DNA from 4 places in the Thermoanaerobacterium sp. CMT5567-10 genome. Region 2 is predicted to be linked to each of the others. Evidence: riboswitches for the same ligand, from Rfam matches in the RefSeq annotation. Region 2 holds a riboswitch; each other region holds the start of a gene.
The links. Region 2 has a riboswitch for thiamine pyrophosphate ahead of thiT (energy-coupled thiamine transporter ThiT). Riboswitches for the same ligand answer to the same signal wherever they lie in the genome.
Positions count from the first base shown of each region.

Region 1: linked by a shared signal. The riboswitch ahead of Q2T46_RS15015 (sulfide-dependent adenosine diphosphate thiazole synthase) and the one ahead of thiT (energy-coupled thiamine transporter ThiT) in region 2 are both predicted to bind thiamine pyrophosphate.
Region 3: linked by a shared signal. The riboswitch ahead of thiD (bifunctional hydroxymethylpyrimidine kinase/phosphomethylpyrimidine kinase) and the one ahead of thiT (energy-coupled thiamine transporter ThiT) in region 2 are both predicted to bind thiamine pyrophosphate.
Region 4: linked by a shared signal. The riboswitch ahead of thiC (phosphomethylpyrimidine synthase ThiC) and the one ahead of thiT (energy-coupled thiamine transporter ThiT) in region 2 are both predicted to bind thiamine pyrophosphate.

Region 1 covers NZ_CP130558.2:2,937,323-2,941,541, forward strand. Annotated here, with positions in the region: gene Q2T46_RS15000 (ABC transporter permease) at 1-305, shown strand, start outside; gene Q2T46_RS15005 (phosphoadenylyl-sulfate reductase) at 333-1,061, shown strand; gene Q2T46_RS15010 (DUF362 domain-containing protein) at 1,175-2,275, opposite strand; TPP riboswitch at 2,492-2,593, shown strand; gene Q2T46_RS15015 (sulfide-dependent adenosine diphosphate thiazole synthase) at 2,671-3,453, shown strand; tRNA gene Q2T46_RS15020 (tRNA-Leu) at 3,790-3,876, opposite strand; gene hflX (GTPase HflX) at 3,999-4,219, shown strand, end outside.
Region 2 covers NZ_CP130558.2:1,433,097-1,437,315, reverse strand. Annotated here, with positions in the region: gene Q2T46_RS07485 (aldo/keto reductase) at 1-1,041, shown strand, start outside; gene Q2T46_RS07480 (hypothetical protein) at 1,165-1,419, shown strand; gene Q2T46_RS07475 (methylated-DNA--[protein]-cysteine S-methyltransferase) at 1,451-1,918, shown strand; TPP riboswitch at 1,954-2,052, shown strand; gene thiT (energy-coupled thiamine transporter ThiT) at 2,114-2,752, shown strand; gene Q2T46_RS07465 (MGDG synthase family glycosyltransferase) at 2,958-4,073, shown strand; gene Q2T46_RS07460 (phosphatase PAP2 family protein) at 4,088-4,219, shown strand, end outside.
Region 3 covers NZ_CP130558.2:2,641,718-2,645,936, reverse strand. Annotated here, with positions in the region: gene cytX (putative hydroxymethylpyrimidine transporter CytX) at 1-767, opposite strand, end outside; gene thiD (bifunctional hydroxymethylpyrimidine kinase/phosphomethylpyrimidine kinase) at 757-1,566, opposite strand; TPP riboswitch at 1,633-1,748, opposite strand; gene Q2T46_RS13440 (ABC transporter ATP-binding protein) at 1,798-3,531, opposite strand; gene Q2T46_RS13435 (acetamidase/formamidase family protein) at 3,844-4,219, shown strand, end outside.
Region 4 covers NZ_CP130558.2:555,589-559,807, reverse strand. Annotated here, with positions in the region: gene asrB (anaerobic sulfite reductase subunit AsrB) at 1-52, shown strand, start outside; gene asrC (sulfite reductase subunit C) at 70-1,083, shown strand; gene Q2T46_RS02975 (nucleotidyltransferase family protein) at 1,202-1,579, shown strand; gene Q2T46_RS02970 (hypothetical protein) at 1,576-2,079, shown strand; TPP riboswitch at 2,193-2,292, shown strand; gene thiC (phosphomethylpyrimidine synthase ThiC) at 2,406-3,707, shown strand; gene Q2T46_RS02960 (ferritin family protein) at 3,815-4,120, shown strand.

The DNA.
Region 1 (4,219 bases), 1.5 Mb from region 2:
CAGCTAAGACAATGGGGGCTAAAGGATATAAATTATATTCAAATGTGATCATTCCTGCCGCACTTCCAAGTATAGTGTCAGGGCTTAAGGAAGGATGGGCATTTGCCTGGAGAGGTTTGATTTCTGGTGAGATGTTGGTATCTGCAACAGGTCTTGGACAGATTCTTTCAAAAGGAAAAGATGCATCTAATATAAGCCAGGTTGTTGCTGTAATGCTGATAATTTTAAGTTTAGGCTTAATCATAGATAAATTTGTATTTGGAAGAATAGAAAGATCAATAAGGTGTAGATGGGGTTTGATGTAAAATTTTTATATTATGAGGTGAGATATAATGAGCATAGATAAATTGAATCTTGAATTATTAAATAATGAATATAAAAATAAAAGCCCATTTGAGATTATAAAGTATGTTTATGATAAAATTGGTGCATCTCGTGTCGCATTAGCTTCAAGTCTTTCAATAGAAGATCAGGTTTTAACACATATACTATTGAAAATTGATAATAAAGCAAGGATATTTTTTATCGATACTGGAAGACACTTTCAATCAACTTATGATCTGATGGAACGAACAATGAGAAGATATCATTTTAATTACGAAGTGTATACTCCTGAAAATTATGACTTAGAACCACTGATTAGAGAATATGGTCCGAATCTTTTTTACAAAAACGTTGATCTTAGGAAAAAATGTTGTGAAATTAGAAAAGTAAAACCCCTAAAAAGAGTTCTTTCTACGGTTGATGGATGGATATGTGGCTTAAGGAGACAGCAATCTGTAACTCGTGAGAATGTAAATATATTTGAGTGGGATTATAATCATTCTATATATAAGATAAATCCCATTGCATTTTGGACAGAAAATATGGTTTGGGATTATATAAAAAAAGAAAATATCCCTTACAACAGCCTTTATGATAAAGGCTTCAGAAGCATTGGATGTCAGCCTTGTACAAGGGCTGTAAAGCCTGGAGAAGATGTTAGAAGCGGAAGATGGTGGTGGGAAGATCCAGATAAAAAAGAATGTGGACTTCACATTCAAAAGCATAATGCTGAGTAATCAGATTAACTAACTGTAGGAATAATTTTGCAAATCCGATTAAGCAGCTAATTTATTAATTATTGTGCTTTTAAACGATTGATATTTTTCTAGCATAGTTTATCAATATTTTTTCATCGTTTTAGCTGCTGCATAAGAAAATTTAATATATCTTTAGCTTTTGGTGGACAGCCATTAACGGAATGTGTAAAATTTCTGGTACACATTCCGATCCCTATTCCATCAATTTCTTTTTCTTTAAATCCTTGACCAATGTATATCCTTTTTTCGAGATATTTTAAAAGTCCTTGTTCATCAAGACGACCTAATGCATGAATTAAACTGCCATAACATGCTGAACAAGAATTATTTTCTACAACCCATTTTGATAAATGTTGAACTTTTCTACCTGGATTTGTAAAATGCGTTTGTGCAATATCATCACTATTTAATTCTATTATATTTGCTTTTTGCAGAACTGCACTTCCTACACCTATACTTTCTGCAATTTTTATGTATTCTATATCGTATGGATTATAACCCATTAATTCAGCAGCATAAGAATCGATTAAAACTGGATCTTTACCGGCTATAATGCGGTTCATCTCCACCGGATTACCACCTTCTTCGAAATCAAGGTCACCTATTAATCCATCGACAATGTGTAGAGAAGGTTTTAAAATTTTATTTAGATAAGCTATTGGCTTATGAAGACCAAGCGAATGAAATCTTCTTTTCTCTTTATCTGGAATGCAGCCTTTCATATTTTTTAATGCACATGTAATTCTAGTTTGGCAGTGACCTTTCAATACTGGCAAATTTATAAGATAATTTAAAGACATTGGCTTGTCACAAATACTTACCGAAAAATCATCTACATTATATATGTGAAAAGAATCTTCTTTATTATCAAAAAGAGAAACATTATACTTTTTTGATATTTTATCGTATCCACATACTTTAAAAGCTTTCTTAGTGCTTTCTCCAATCCATGAGCTTTCTAAAATAACAATATTGTTAAAACCAAAATCTTTAAGATATTCAATGATTCCGCATATCATATCAGTGGACGTGGTTGCACCAGATTCAGGAACTTTTGCTACTACTAGATTTGGTTTTAGCCCAATTAACATATCTTTATTAAGTTCATTTTCAATTTTGATTGTTTTTAAAAGATTTTTCACAGTTTCCTTACCATTGCTTCCGTAGATTACATATATATCATTTTTATTCATATACATCACCTTTATTAATTATATCATAAGATAAATTATTGTTTACGAATAATTAGAAAATTGTATAGTTAAATACTAATTGATACTTAATTGAAAAAGTAATTTCTAACCCCATTTCGTTGAACAGTAGAAATGTTTGCTTTTTTAAAATAATTGTTGAATTTTTTTGAATTTGTAGTATAATTGGTTTATACAAATTATTGAAAACTAATTATATTCAAGTGCTAGGGAGCCAAAAAGTGGCTGAGAGGGGATCTGTTCCCGACCTTTTGAACCTGTCAGGGTAATGCCTGCGTAGGGAAGCACGGAAGAAGAAATTTGTGCCTACCTATTTGGGTAGGCATTTTTAATTTAAAAATTAAAAAAAGTTGATTATAAAGGAGATGGTTTTTACGATGAAAAATATTAAAAATCCTATTTCAGATGAAAAAATAAGCAGATTGATTCTCAAAAGTTATTTTGAGGATCTTTACAATGCTGTTTCATCAGATGTAATTATTACAGGTGCTGGGCCATCAGGTCTTTATTGTGCTATTTTGCTTGCAAAAAATGGTTTTAAGGTAACTGTTCTTGATAAAAAACTTTCACCTGGTGGAGGAATATGGGGAGGTGCAATGAGTTTTAATAGAGTTGTTTTGCAAAAAGACGTAAAAGACATTTTGAAAGAGCTAAATATACCATATAATGAAGAAGAAAATGCCTTAATAGTATCTTCGATAAGTTTTGCCAGTAATCTAATTGCAAAGGCAACTTCCTTTAGTAATATTAAATTTTTCAATTTGATTTCAGTTGTAGACTTATATTATATTGACGAAAAAATTTCTGGAGTAGTTGTTAACAATTCTACGATAGAGCTTCAAAAACTTTTTGTAGATCCTATGGTGCTTGTTTCAAAAGCAGTTTTAGATGCTACAGGGCATGATGCAGTTCTTGTAAGCTTTTATAACAAAAGAAGAAAAGTTGATATGATAAAAGAGTTTTTTATGAATGCTGAGCGAGGAGAAGAAGAGGTAATTAACAATACAAAGATGATAGCACCAGGATTATTTGTAGCAGGAATGGCTGCGAATAACGTATATGGCGGACATAGAATGGGTCCTATTTTTGGAGGAATGCTTTTATCTGGTAAGAAAGCTGCAAACCTGATTGCTGATTATTTAAATACTTATAAGAAATAAGAGGTTTTGAAAATGAGGTTACTCTAAATGTGCTGATTTTGAAAAGGCTTTATAAGTTATCATTTCTTTAGATATTGATATGAATCTCCATATTATGCTATAGCATAATAATCTTTGAGGAATTTAGTTATAAGGATCCAATATGAGGAAAAAATGAAGGCATGTCATTATTTTCTCATAAAGCCAAATAACTAGAAGAAAAGTTGTTTTACATAATGTATCTGATAACTATTTACTAGGTCAAAAAATAAAACATTGCTTGGAAAAGCACTTACATACAGACAACAGCAATAAAAAAATCGATTTTCATAAATCGGCTACGATAGGCTTTAATATTGGTGCCGAAGGTGGGACTCGAACCCACACGGTATTGCTACCACTGGATTTTGAGTCCAGCGCGTCTGCCAGTTTCACCACTTCGGCACGTCACATTAGATATATTATCATATTAAAAATAAAATTTCAATACCTAATTTGGAAATCTTGATTATTATGTTAATACGGGATAATATATATGTATCTAATATATGTGTGGAGTGAAATATATGGATAATAAAATAGACGATAGTAGAGAAAAGGCAGTATTAGTAGGAGTAATTATAAATGATGATGATAATGAAAGCATGGATGAATTAAAAGAGCTGGCAGAGACAGCCGGTGCAGAAGTTGTAGGTGTAATGACACAATCAAGAACAAACATAGATAGGACAAGTTATATAGGTAAAGGCAAGCTTATGGAATTAAAAGAATTTGTAGACAACATGGA
Region 2 (4,219 bases):
GATGAAGCTGAAGCGATAAAAATGATAAGATATGCCATTGATAACGGTGTGAATTACGTTGATACTGCATATCCATATCATGAAGGGCAAAGTGAAATTGTGGTAGGTAAGGCTCTAAAGGATGGTTACAGAGAAAAGACGTATTTGGCAACAAAACTTCCGTCATGGTTGATTAATGAGAAAGAGGATATGGACAAATATCTAAATGAGCAGTTAAAAAAGCTTGACGTTGATCATATTGACTTTTATCTTTTACATGCACTTGACAAAGAAAGATGGGATAAGTACAAAAGGCTTGATGTGTTTAGCTGGATGGAAAAAGTCAAAAAAGAAGGCAAAGTCAAATTCATAGGTTTTTCATTCCATGATGAATACAACGTTTTTAAAGGCATAATCGATGATTATGATAAATGGGATTTTTGCCAGATACAGTATAATTACATGGATGTAAACAACCAAGCAGGTACAAAAGGGCTTAAGTATGCTGCGTCGAAAGGGTTAGCCGTAATTGTAATGGAACCTATAAGAGGAGGTAAGCTTGCAGGAGATCCGCCAGAGGCTATCAAAGAACTGTGGAATAGTGCAAGCGTCAAAAGGACACCTGCAGAATGGGCTTTGCAGTGGGTATGGAATCATCCAGAAGTTTCTCTTGTTTTAAGCGGAATGAGTACGATGGAGCAAGTGAAACAAAATATAGAGAGTGCCTCAAGGTCAAAAGCCAATGGCTTAACTGAAGATGAGGTAAAACTCGTAGATAAAGTCAGAGAAACTTATAAGAAGCTTTCACCTGTTGGTTGCACTGCTTGTAACTACTGTATGCCATGTCCAAATGGTGTGAATATACCAAAGAATTTTGCAATTTACAATGAATCACACATGTACAACAACTACAATGAATCACTTAGAAATTATAATAATTTAAATGAGGGGAAAGCCAGTTCCTGTGTGGAGTGCGGAGAGTGCGAGACAAAATGTCCTCAGCATTTGACGATAATTGATTATTTGAAAGATGTTAGAAAATATTTTAAAGATGCGGTTTAAAAAAGAGGAAGATGAAATCTTCTTCTTTTTTTAAAATAAAAATATTTTTTAAAGCGCTTGTTTTGTGGTTTCACTTATGAAATAATTAGAAGTGAATATATATCATAGAAGGGAGTGTCAAGGATGGTTCAAAGCGGATTTATGCTATTTCTTCAGTATTTTGTGGCTTTGGCTACACCGGTTGTTTCAGTCGTTTTCTTAGTGTTTTACATAGTTTATACATTGAAAAAAATGAAAAAGATTGATTCAATAGAAAAAAGTCTTGCAAAAATAGCATCTTTGAGTGAATCAGAATCTGAATTAGTTGATGACTTTGATGATGAATTTGCTGATGACGATGTCGATGATGACGCTGATGCAGAAATAAAGATTAAATAACACATTATTTAAAAGCCCAGGATGTGATAAAGTGTTGTATGATTATCTAGATACACCCATTGGAAGGCTGACGATATATTCAAGTGAAAATGGCATAATGAGGATAGATTTTCCAAATGATAAGCATATGAAATGTGATAGAGGAACGAATGAGTTTATAGATAGCTGTAAGAAGCAGCTTAAATTGTATTTTGACGGACGATTGAGGGAATTCAAAATAAAGCTGGATATAAGAGGGACTGATTTTCAAAAATTAGTCTGGAAAGAACTTATGAAGATTCCGTACGGTTTTTATGCTACATACGGCGAAATTGCAAAAAGAATAGGTAAGCCAAATGCATCAAGGGCTGTAGGAAATGCTCTCAACAAGAATCCAATACCTATCGTTATACCTTGTCATAGGGTCATTGGCTCTGATATGACATTGAAGGGTTTTGGCGGTGGACTTAATATAAAAGCATTTTTGCTTAAGCACGAAGGTATTGTATTTAAAAAATAATTTTATTATAATATAATATAAATTAATAAACAGACTATGTCCGCTGGGGGTGCTTTTAGCTGAGATGGCAGATGCCAAACCCCTAGAACCTGATTAGGTTAATGCCTACGAAGGGAATGCGGCAAAAGACCGCATTTGCAGTGCGGTTTTTTTGTTTTAAGCGGCACATAGCCTCAAAAAAAGGAGGTTATTTTTATGTCCTATATCATCAGCGTTTTCTCTGATTTTTCCAAAATAAAACCTGCTACATTATCAATTATAATAGCAATTTTGTTTGCTGCATTTTTGTTTTACATCTTAAGAAATAGTGTCAAGTTTAATGTCAAAATGCTGGTATATGGTGGTTTAGCAATAGCAATATCGTTTGTTTTGTCGTATATAAGGTTTTACCACTGGCCACAAGGTGGCTCTATAACACCTGCTAGTATGCTTCCTTTGTTTGTCTTTGCATACTATTATGGAGCAGGGCCTGGTATTTTAGTAGGAATGGCTTATGGAATGCTTCAGCTTATACAAGATCCTTATGTGGTACACTGGATACAGCTTCTTTTAGATTATCCATTGGCATTTGGTGCCTTAGGACTTGCAGGGTTTTTCAAGAAAAACTTAAGTCTTGGGGTTTTAGTTGGTGGTTTTGGCAGGTTTTTTTCACATTTTCTATCAGGTGTCTTTTTCTTCGCTAGCTATGCACCAAAAGGCATGAATCCCGTAGTATATTCGCTTCTTGTAAATGGGATATTAGTAGGTGTGGAAGTCTTAATATGCTTTGTGGTATCTATTATTCCACAAGTGAGAAACGCAATTGATATTGTGAAAAAGAGAGCTTTAGCGTAGAAAATATGTATTTAAGACCCTCTTCTTGGCGGAAGAGGGTTTAATAATTTTTGTACAACAAATCAATTTTGATGGTATAATATTAGATAGCAAATGAAAATAAACTATATTGATAGAGTATTTTAACGTATTTTTAATCAAACTTTAATCCAAATTTAATATTTTGATGAGATAATCAATATAGTTGATTGCGAGGGTCTTTAAAATGGATAAAATGAAGATTTTAATACTTTATGAAGATATAGGTACTGGACATAAAAGAACTGCAATAGCATTAAAAAAATCATTTGAAAAAAGAAGTAATGTTGAGGTGTTTGTGGAAAATCCACTTGGAGAGAAGTTCCCAAGCCTTTCGTATTTGACGACTCGAATTTACCTAAAAACATTAAAATTAACACCTGAATTATGGGGATATCTTTACGAAATGGAAAGGGATAAAATAGAGAGACGTATAAATAAACTGGTAGGCATATCGGTTTATACTTTTATCAAAGATTATGTATTAAATTTAAAACCTGATGCAGTAATATGCACGCATCCATTTTCTTGTTCTATTTTATCTCATGTAAAAAGGGATCTTAATATACCTATATATGCCATACTGACTGATTATGATGTCCATGCATATTGGATACATCATCAGATAGACGGTTATTTTGTGGGTTCAAGTGAAATGAAGACTCAGATGAAAAGTATGGGTATATCTGACGATAAAATTTATGTTACAGGAATACCTATCGATGAGGAGTTTTACGTCAAGAAAGATAAATTTGATATGAGGCAAAAATTAGGGTTTTCTTTAGATAAACCGCTTGTGCTGATTATGGGTGGTGGGCTTGGACTTGGAAATATTAAAAAAGCTGTTAATGTCATACAAAACCATAAAGATCTACAGATTGCTGTAATATGTGGATTAAATAAAAACTTAAAAGCTAAAATTGAAGAAATTGCTGATGATAATGTCTTTATATATGGACATGTGGATAATGTACATGAATTTATGGAGGCGGCAGATGTACTCGTAACAAAAAGTGGTGGTTTAACTGTCACAGAAGCGATAACTAAAAAGTTGCCTATGATTATTTTTGACCCTATTCCAGGGCAAGAAGAGCGCAACCTTGAATATTTGCTTAAAAAGAGGATTGCCTTAAGAATCAAGGATATAGAAAAACTGGATAAAAAAGTAATAGACTTATTAGGAGATAGTAAAAAAATAAATGAAATGAAAGATCGAATGGGCGAGATTGGTATATATCATTCTGCAGATAAAGTATGTAACATTGTTATAAACAATATAAAAAAGGATGCTATAAGGGTGTAAGGAGGTTTCATTCAGTGTTGGGAGTTAAGAAATTGATTATTGCGGAAGATAGGAATGTATTTTATATTCTAAATGAAAGAATAAAATGCAAGACACTTGATAGAATAATGCCTAAAATAACGCATATTGGAGGGCCGTATTTTACG
Region 3 (4,219 bases), 1.2 Mb from region 2:
GTAGTAACCGTAGATAGGAGTATTATGAGAAGCGGCACAACCCCTGTTTTTATTGATGCAAAATATGAAATTATATCCTTTCCACCTGTTTTCAAAGCCACATAAAGTCCTATAAAATACATAAAGCAGCTTGCTATGAAATATCCTGCAAATGTATAAATAAAGCTGGACTTTCCATCTTTACTGTTCATTGTGTAATCTCCAACCAATGGAAGCCATGATATAGGCATAGCAACAGCAAGCTCTACAGCACCGCTGAAGCTCATGTCTCCCGTTACTGACGCTATTTTCCCACCTTTTAAATATGCAACTACAAAAATAGTCAGGATAAACAGAAGTACAACAGCAATATTGTTTATCCAGTAAGCTTCATTGTCAAAGAATAAGGTCCACAGTAAAACAGATACACCTACTATAAAAATCCCTAAAGAAGTAGACATGCCAATAGCACCATTGAAAGCCTTTGCAGATTGTATTATCATAACAGCCGTCCAACCAATCAATTGAAGCACATTTAAAAATCCTATAAAGATCATGCCTCTGTCGCCTAAAACACCTTTCGTGGACTCTATTGCAGGCTCTTTAACCTTATAAGACATGAGCCCTCCTAAAGCAAAAAACAAAGTGCCGATTATGTGACCCAATAATATGCTTAGAATACCTTTAGTTAAGCCCAATGGTGCAAAGTATGAACCAGTATAAACCTCTGCAATCGATATTGCAGCACCTGCCCATATCAAAAATAACGTCGAGTTCTTAATCTTCATAGTCTATACCTGCCTTCTTATAAAGATCTACTAAATGTCCTACAGGTCCTACTCCTTTACCTATCTCAAGAGAATTTTTAATAGCCTCTGTTATATAGCTTTTTGCGCCTATAACGGCATCTTTCAAGCTTAATCCTCTTCCAAGATATGAAGCTATTGCAGAAGAGTATGTACATCCTGTCCCATGTGTATTTTTGGTGCCAATCCTCTCCTGTGGTAAACTTAAAAATTCATTTCCATCGAAAAACACATCAGTAGCATTTTCTACTGAATGACCGCCTTTTACGACGACGGCTTTTACACCCATATCGATGATTTTCTTGGCAGCCTCCTTCATGTCTTCAATTCCCTCAATATTCATACCAGTAAGTTCACATGCCTCTGGTATATTTGGCGTTATTATGTCTGCCATAGGCAAAAGCTTTGTCTTCAATGCGTCTATGGCGTCTTCTTTTAGAAGGTAGTATCCGCTTTTTGATATCATTACAGGATCTAATACGACGTTTTTTGGATTCCATCTTCTAAGTGATGATGCAATAGCGTCAATGATTTCTTGGCTGGATACCATACCTATTTTCACAGCATCTACTTCTGTATCTTCAAATACGCAATCAATCTGCTTTTTGATGATATCTGCATCCATCTCCCTTACATCAAAAACTCCTACAGTATTCTGTGCCGTAACTGCCGTTATGACGCACATGCCGTATACACCAAGGGCGCAAAACGTTTTTAAATCTGCTTCTATGCCAGCTCCACCAATGCTGTCAGAGCCTGCAATTGTAAGTAACTTTCTCACATCGATTCCTCCTTTTTTGTATGCCTTAAGGAAATACAAAATGAAAAAAGTGTGCCGGATAAGCACACTTAAAGTCCACTGTACTCCCTACGCCGGCATTATCCAGATCAGGTTATGGGTCATAGCAGAAATAGCTGCTAACTCTCAGCCGGGCTATCATCCCAGCTCCCCAGACAAAATATTAACTTTTATTTAATTTTAACACAAATTATCTGACTTGTACAGGATATTTCACTCTATCGTCAAATTTTCCTGCTGGTAGTTGTACAAATTATAATATACACCTTTTCTATTCATAAGCTCTTCATGTGTGCCTTCTTCTTCTATCCCATTTTCAGTAAGTACGATTATCCGCTTAGCATTTCTTATAGTTCCTAACCTGTGGGCGATTATGAGGGTAGTCCTGTTTTTCGATAGATTTTCAATAGACTTCTGGATAATCGATTCACTTTTATTATCAAGTGACGATGTTGCCTCATCAAGTATAAGTATCGGAGGATTTTTCAAAAACATCCTCGCAATAGATATCCTCTGCTTTTGCCCACCAGAAAGCTTTACACCTCTTTCACCAATATACGTATCATAGCCATCTTTAAGCTCCATTATGAAGTCGTGAGCATTTGCTGCTTTTGCCGCATTGATTATGTCTTCATCACTGGCATTTAAGTTTCCATATGCAATATTTTCTTTTATTGTGCCCGAAAACAAAAATACATCCTGCTGGACAATACCTATATTTTCTCTCAATGATGATAGCTTCACATCCCTTATATCTATACCGTCAATTTTTATAGAACCAGCATCTATCTCGTAAAATCTCGGTATAAGGCTCAGAAGTGTGGTCTTACCTGCACCTGACGGTCCTACTATCGCAACCGTCTCCCCATGTTTTATCTTAAGGTTTATTCCAGATAAGACTTCTTTTTTGTTGTCGTAGCTAAATGTGACATTGTCAAACTCAATATCGCCTTTCACATTTTTTAACTCTATCGCACCTTTTTTATCAGCTATCTCCGGCTCCGTATCCATAAGCTCTACAAAGCGCCTAAATCCTGCCATTCCTTGCTGGTACTGCTCTATAAACCGCAAAAGGACAGTCAAAGGCTGTAAAAACTGACTAATGTATATTATATATGCCACCAAGTCGCCTGTATTTATAAGCCCTTTTGATATGAAGTATCCACCTGCGGCAAGAGTTATCACAACTGATATATTAGAAAGAAAATTTACACTAGAATCGAATATTCCAATATGCTTTACTGCTTTTGACCTGGCGCTTTTGTACATGGAGCTTTTATTATCAAACTTTAATTTTTCAAATTTTTCCCTTACAAATGATTTGACAACCCTTATTCCTGTGATGCTTTCTTCCAATGTAGCATTCATCTGTGCCTGCGTCTCACGGACATTCTTCCATATAACTTCAAACTTATTGTTGTAAATATACATGTATATAAACATAAAAGGTATTATAGTAAATACAACCAGTGTCAGCCTTACATCAATTGTTAGCAAAAGTATGAATGTGCCTATTATCCTTATAATGGACAAAAAAAGATCCTCTGGACCATGATGTGCTACTTCTGCTATTTCATTTAAGTCATTGACAACCCTTGACATTATATAGCCTGTCTTTGTATTGTCATAGTAGTTCATAGACAGTTTCTGAAGATGTGCAAAAGCATCTTTTCTCATATCGTACTCTATGCTTACTCCCAACACGTGCCCGTAGTATCCAACTATGTATTCAAGTATCATCCTTCCAAAGTACATAATAGCCAATAGTATTGCAAACCTGTATATAAGGCTAAAATCTTTATTTGGTATGACATTATTTATCACATTTCTAGTAACCATAGGAAAAACCAAATCTGAAGCAGATATAAAAAATGCACATGCCATGTCAAGAATAAAAAGCCATATATGCGGCTTGTAATACGACGCAAATCTCTTTATTAGTTTCAAGGAATCCCCCCCAATTGAAAAACCACAGGCAAAAACCTGTGAAAGTTTACATAATACCACTATAAATAAATTTTACTATAATAGATAGTTTATAATATCGATTAATAATTGTCAACTTTATCAAAAGTCAAACAGTTCACGTCTAACAATGAAAAATAGTATTAAAAACATTTGAAGACGAATAAAAATTTATAAGCATTGGAATTTTCACATTCTTTTATTAAAATATTTTAACTTCTAAAATACATTTGCCTTGAATAATCAATTCTCAGGTAATATAATGGTTTTGATTTAACTTAAAAGGAGGTCATTATAATGTATAAACTATCTAAAGAAAACCACATCTTCAGCTTTGCAAAAAACAATAAACCTAATATTTTTGTAAATGACGGCGATGATGTGGAAATCGAAACTCTAGATTGCTTTTCTGAACAGATCAAAACAAATTATGACAAATTGGAAACAATGGATTGGGACAAAGTAAACCCTGCAACAGGTCCAATCTATGTGAATGGCGCAAAAGAAAATGACGCACTTGAAGTGACAATTAAAAAGATCGACATAAAAGATAAAGGTGTCGTTGCAACCGGAAAGGATTTAGGAGTTTTAGGCGACATGATGGATGATTTATATTCAAAAGTAGTTGAAATAAATGATGGCAAAGTCATTTTCAATGAAAAGCTCTCAT
Region 4 (4,219 bases), 880 kb from region 2:
CCTCGAAGGTCCTGTGTTTAATTACACAAAAGCAAAGGATTTACTTGATTAAATGTGGAGGTGTATGTAATGAACTATGATATAGATGTAAAAAAAGTCCGCAGAAATTGTTACAGGCAATCGAAAGTCCGCGGTGAATTCATGCTGCAGATGCGCGTTCCAGGCGGTGTAATGGATGCTAAATATCTGTCATATGTAGAGCATATTGCAAAAACATGGGGGAATGGACAATTTCATCTTGGCGTTAGACAAACTTTATCAATTCCTGGAATAAAGTACGAAAATATCGATGAAGTCAATAAGTATATAAAGACGTTCATTAAAGAGATAGAAGTAGAGCTTTGTGGTGTTGACATGGAAGTAGATGACAATGGATATCCAACGATAGGTTCTAGAAACATCATGGCTTGCATAGGAAATAAACACTGCATAAAGGCAAATATCGACACAACATCACTTGCAAGGAAAATTGAAAAAATCGTCTTTCCAAGTGATTATCATATAAAAGTCAGCATAGCCGGATGTCCTAATGACTGTGCAAAGGCTCATTTCAACGATTTTGGAATTATCGGCATCACTAAAACAGAATATGATTATGATCGCTGTATAGGATGCAAGAAATGTATCGAGGCTTGTAAACAACATGCTACAGGTGTTTTATACATGGTAAATGGAAAAATCGAGAAAGATTCATGCTGTTGTGTTGGTTGTGGTGAGTGTGCACTTGTATGTCCTACAGGCGCTTGGTCTAGAAATCCTAAGAAATTCTACAGAGTCCTCATTGGTGGTAGAACCGGAAAACAGACACCTCGGATGGGAAAGATTTTCTTGAATTGGGTAACAGAAGATGTAGTGCTGGGCATACTTAAAAATTGGCAAGATTTCTCTGCGGAAGTATTGAATCATAAACCAGTATATCTCCATGGAGGTCACTTGATAGACAGAGCTGGATACAATAAATTTAAAGAGCTTATATTAAAGGGTGTAGAATTAAACCCTGAAGCTATGGTTGCAGATAGAATATTTTGGGCAGAAACTGAATACAGGTCAAATATAAATGTTAAGCCTGTTTGTGAATGTTAAATTAAAAGTGAAGGAACCCCCTTCACTTTTTTGATGGTTTATTATATATTTTAAGTGAATTGATTATTTTGATGTAAAATGATAAAATTAAGCCGTATAAATTTTAGGTGGTGATATTGTGCCGCTTTCGGATCAAGAGAGAAAAAATATACGTGAAACATGGCGTATAAAAGTCAAGAAAGATAGAGAAATAGAAACGTATAGAAAAAAAGAAGCTTTTGATAGAGTATATAAAATTGCAAAGATATTAAAAGAAAAGTATTTTGTTGATAAGGTTATATTGTATGGTTCACTTGCAAGAGATGACCGTTTTTATAATCTATCTGATATTGATATTTTTATTGATGGATGGGATGATAGTAAATTTAACTATTGGACAATGTTGATTGATGTTGAAAATGTTGCAAAGCCTTATAAAATAAGCATAGTTACGCAAAAAGAAGCTTATAAATCTCTGCTAAATGAAATATTAAGAGAAGGGAAGATTATAGAGTGACGGATATTAATAAAATTAAAGTCACATTAGCAAGACTACAGTTAGAACTTGAGAATATACAGAAATTATATGATACTTTAAATGAGAGAGGCTTATTAGATAGTAAAAACAGAAGAGAGAAATTGGCTGATGATTTCATGCTAAGGGCTGTTGGCTCTATTTTTCATGATTTTTATACTTCCGTTGAGAATATGTTTAAAATTGTGGGTAGAAATATAGATAATTTGATCCCTTCAAGCTCTGAATGGCATCTAGAATTACTTGAACAAATGTCGACTCCTATAGAAGGAGAAAGGCCGGCTTTTATTAGTTCTAATTCAAAGTTTTTGCTTAATGAATTTAGGGGATTTTGTCATGTATTTCGTAATGTTTATGGATTTAACCTAGTATCAGAACGCATAGAAAGACTACTAGATATTTTCCCCCATACTGTTGATAATTTAAGAAGGGATGTAGTACAGTTTATAGAAGACATGCAATCTATCATGATAGAGGAGTGATTTGAGGCTTACAAGCTCTAATTGCTTTTACTTAAAATACTATGGATATAATTTTTTACCTTTACAAATTTACTGTTTTAAAGTATAATTAGATTAAATTTAATACTTGTGAAATTAGTTTGCGGGGGAACCATTTTGGTTGAGAAGGTAAAACCTGACCCTTAGAACCTGATGTAGTTAATACTACCGTAGGGAAGCAAATGTCTGTTATTATAAAGCTTTACCATGCGGTAAGGCTTTTTTATTATTATGACATTAAATACTACCTTCTTTCTCCCCTTCATTTTACAAGTATCAAAAAAATAATTTATGAAAGGATGACCATGATGAATTATACTACACAGTTAGACGCAGCAAAAAAAGGAATTATTACAGAAGAGATGAATGTTGTGGCAGCTAAAGAAGATATTGAAGTTGATTTATTGATGAGTAAGATAGCTTCTGGTGAAGTAGTTATACCTGCGAATAAAAACCATGAAGCACTTAGTCCAGAAGGTGTAGGGGCAGGCCTTAGAACAAAAATAAATGTAAACCTAGGTGTATCAAGGGACTGCAACAATGTAGATGCAGAATTAGAAAAGGCAAAAAAAGCAATAGAAATGAAAGCAGAGTCAATCATGGATTTAAGTTCATATGGTAAAACTTTTGAATTTAGAAACAGATTGATAGGTATTTCTACAGCCATGATAGGTACTGTTCCAGTATATGATGCTGTAGGATATTACGACAAAGATTTAAAAGACATAACTCCTTCAGAATTTATAAAAATCGTTGAAAGGCATGCACAAGATGGCGTTGATTTTATGACCATCCATGCAGGCATAAATAGAGAGACAGCGGAAATTTTTAAAAGAAATGAAAGACTTCTTAATATCGTTTCACGCGGAGGCTCTTTGTTATATACGTGGATGGAATTAAATGATAATGAAAATCCTTTTTATGAGTATTTTGATGATATTCTTGACATATGTGCTGAGTACGATGTAACCATAAGCCTTGGCGATGCATTAAGGCCAGGTTGTATAAGTGATTCGACAGATGCATGCCAAATAAAAGAGCTTATAACCCTGGGCGAACTTGCAAAAAGAGCTTATGAAAAGAATGTTCAAGTGATAATTGAGGGACCTGGTCATATGAGGCTAAATGAAATCGAAGCAAATGTTTTGCTGGAGAAAAAGCTATGTCATGGTGCGCCGTTTTATGTATTGGGACCAATCGTAACAGATATTGCCCCTGGATATGATCACATTACAAGTGCAATTGGCGGTGCCATTGCTGCAGCAAGTGGGGCGGATTTCCTGTGTTATGTTACACCTGCGGAACATCTGAGGCTTCCAACGATTGAAGATATGAAGGAAGGCATCATTGCTTCTAAAATAGCTGCCCATGCAGCAGATCTGGCAAAAGGTATACGCAATGCAGAAAAATGGGATAATGATATGGCTTATGCAAGAAAAAAGCTTGATTGGGATGAAATGTTTAGATTAGCAATAGATCCTGAAAAAGCACAGAGGTATAGAAGTGAATCTCTACCACATGACAGTGAAACATGTACAATGTGCGGAAATATGTGCGCTGTAAGAAACATGAATAGAGTTATTAAAGGAGAAGATGTAAGCTTGTTATAGATTCAACTAGAAAAGGCTCTTGAGTAAAATTGATAAAATTAGGTAAATTGCTATTCTTATGATATAATGGATGTGTAATCGAATATAATATAAAAGGGGGCTACAATATGCCTGGTTTTGGTACTCCATTTGCTGGGCTTGCAAATAAAAACAAGATTACACATGAGGAGCTTATAAGAGCTATACGATTTATGGTGGCGGCAGAGTATGAGGCTATACAGTTATACATGCAGCTAGCAGAGTCAACAGATAACAAATTAGCAAAAGACGTTTTAGTAGATATAGCAAACGAAGAAAGAGTGCATGCTGGAGAATTTTTGAGGCTTTTGAAGGAATTATCTCCAGACGAAGAAAAGCTGTATGAAGAAGGAGCAAAGGAAGTAGAAGAAATGATTGAAAAAAACAACAAATAGACTTTTATACATACTTTTTCAAGGCACAAGTGAAAACTATCTTGTGCCTTATTTTTTAGCACTCATTCATGTTTTATTTTTCTAGAAAAAAATTTTTAA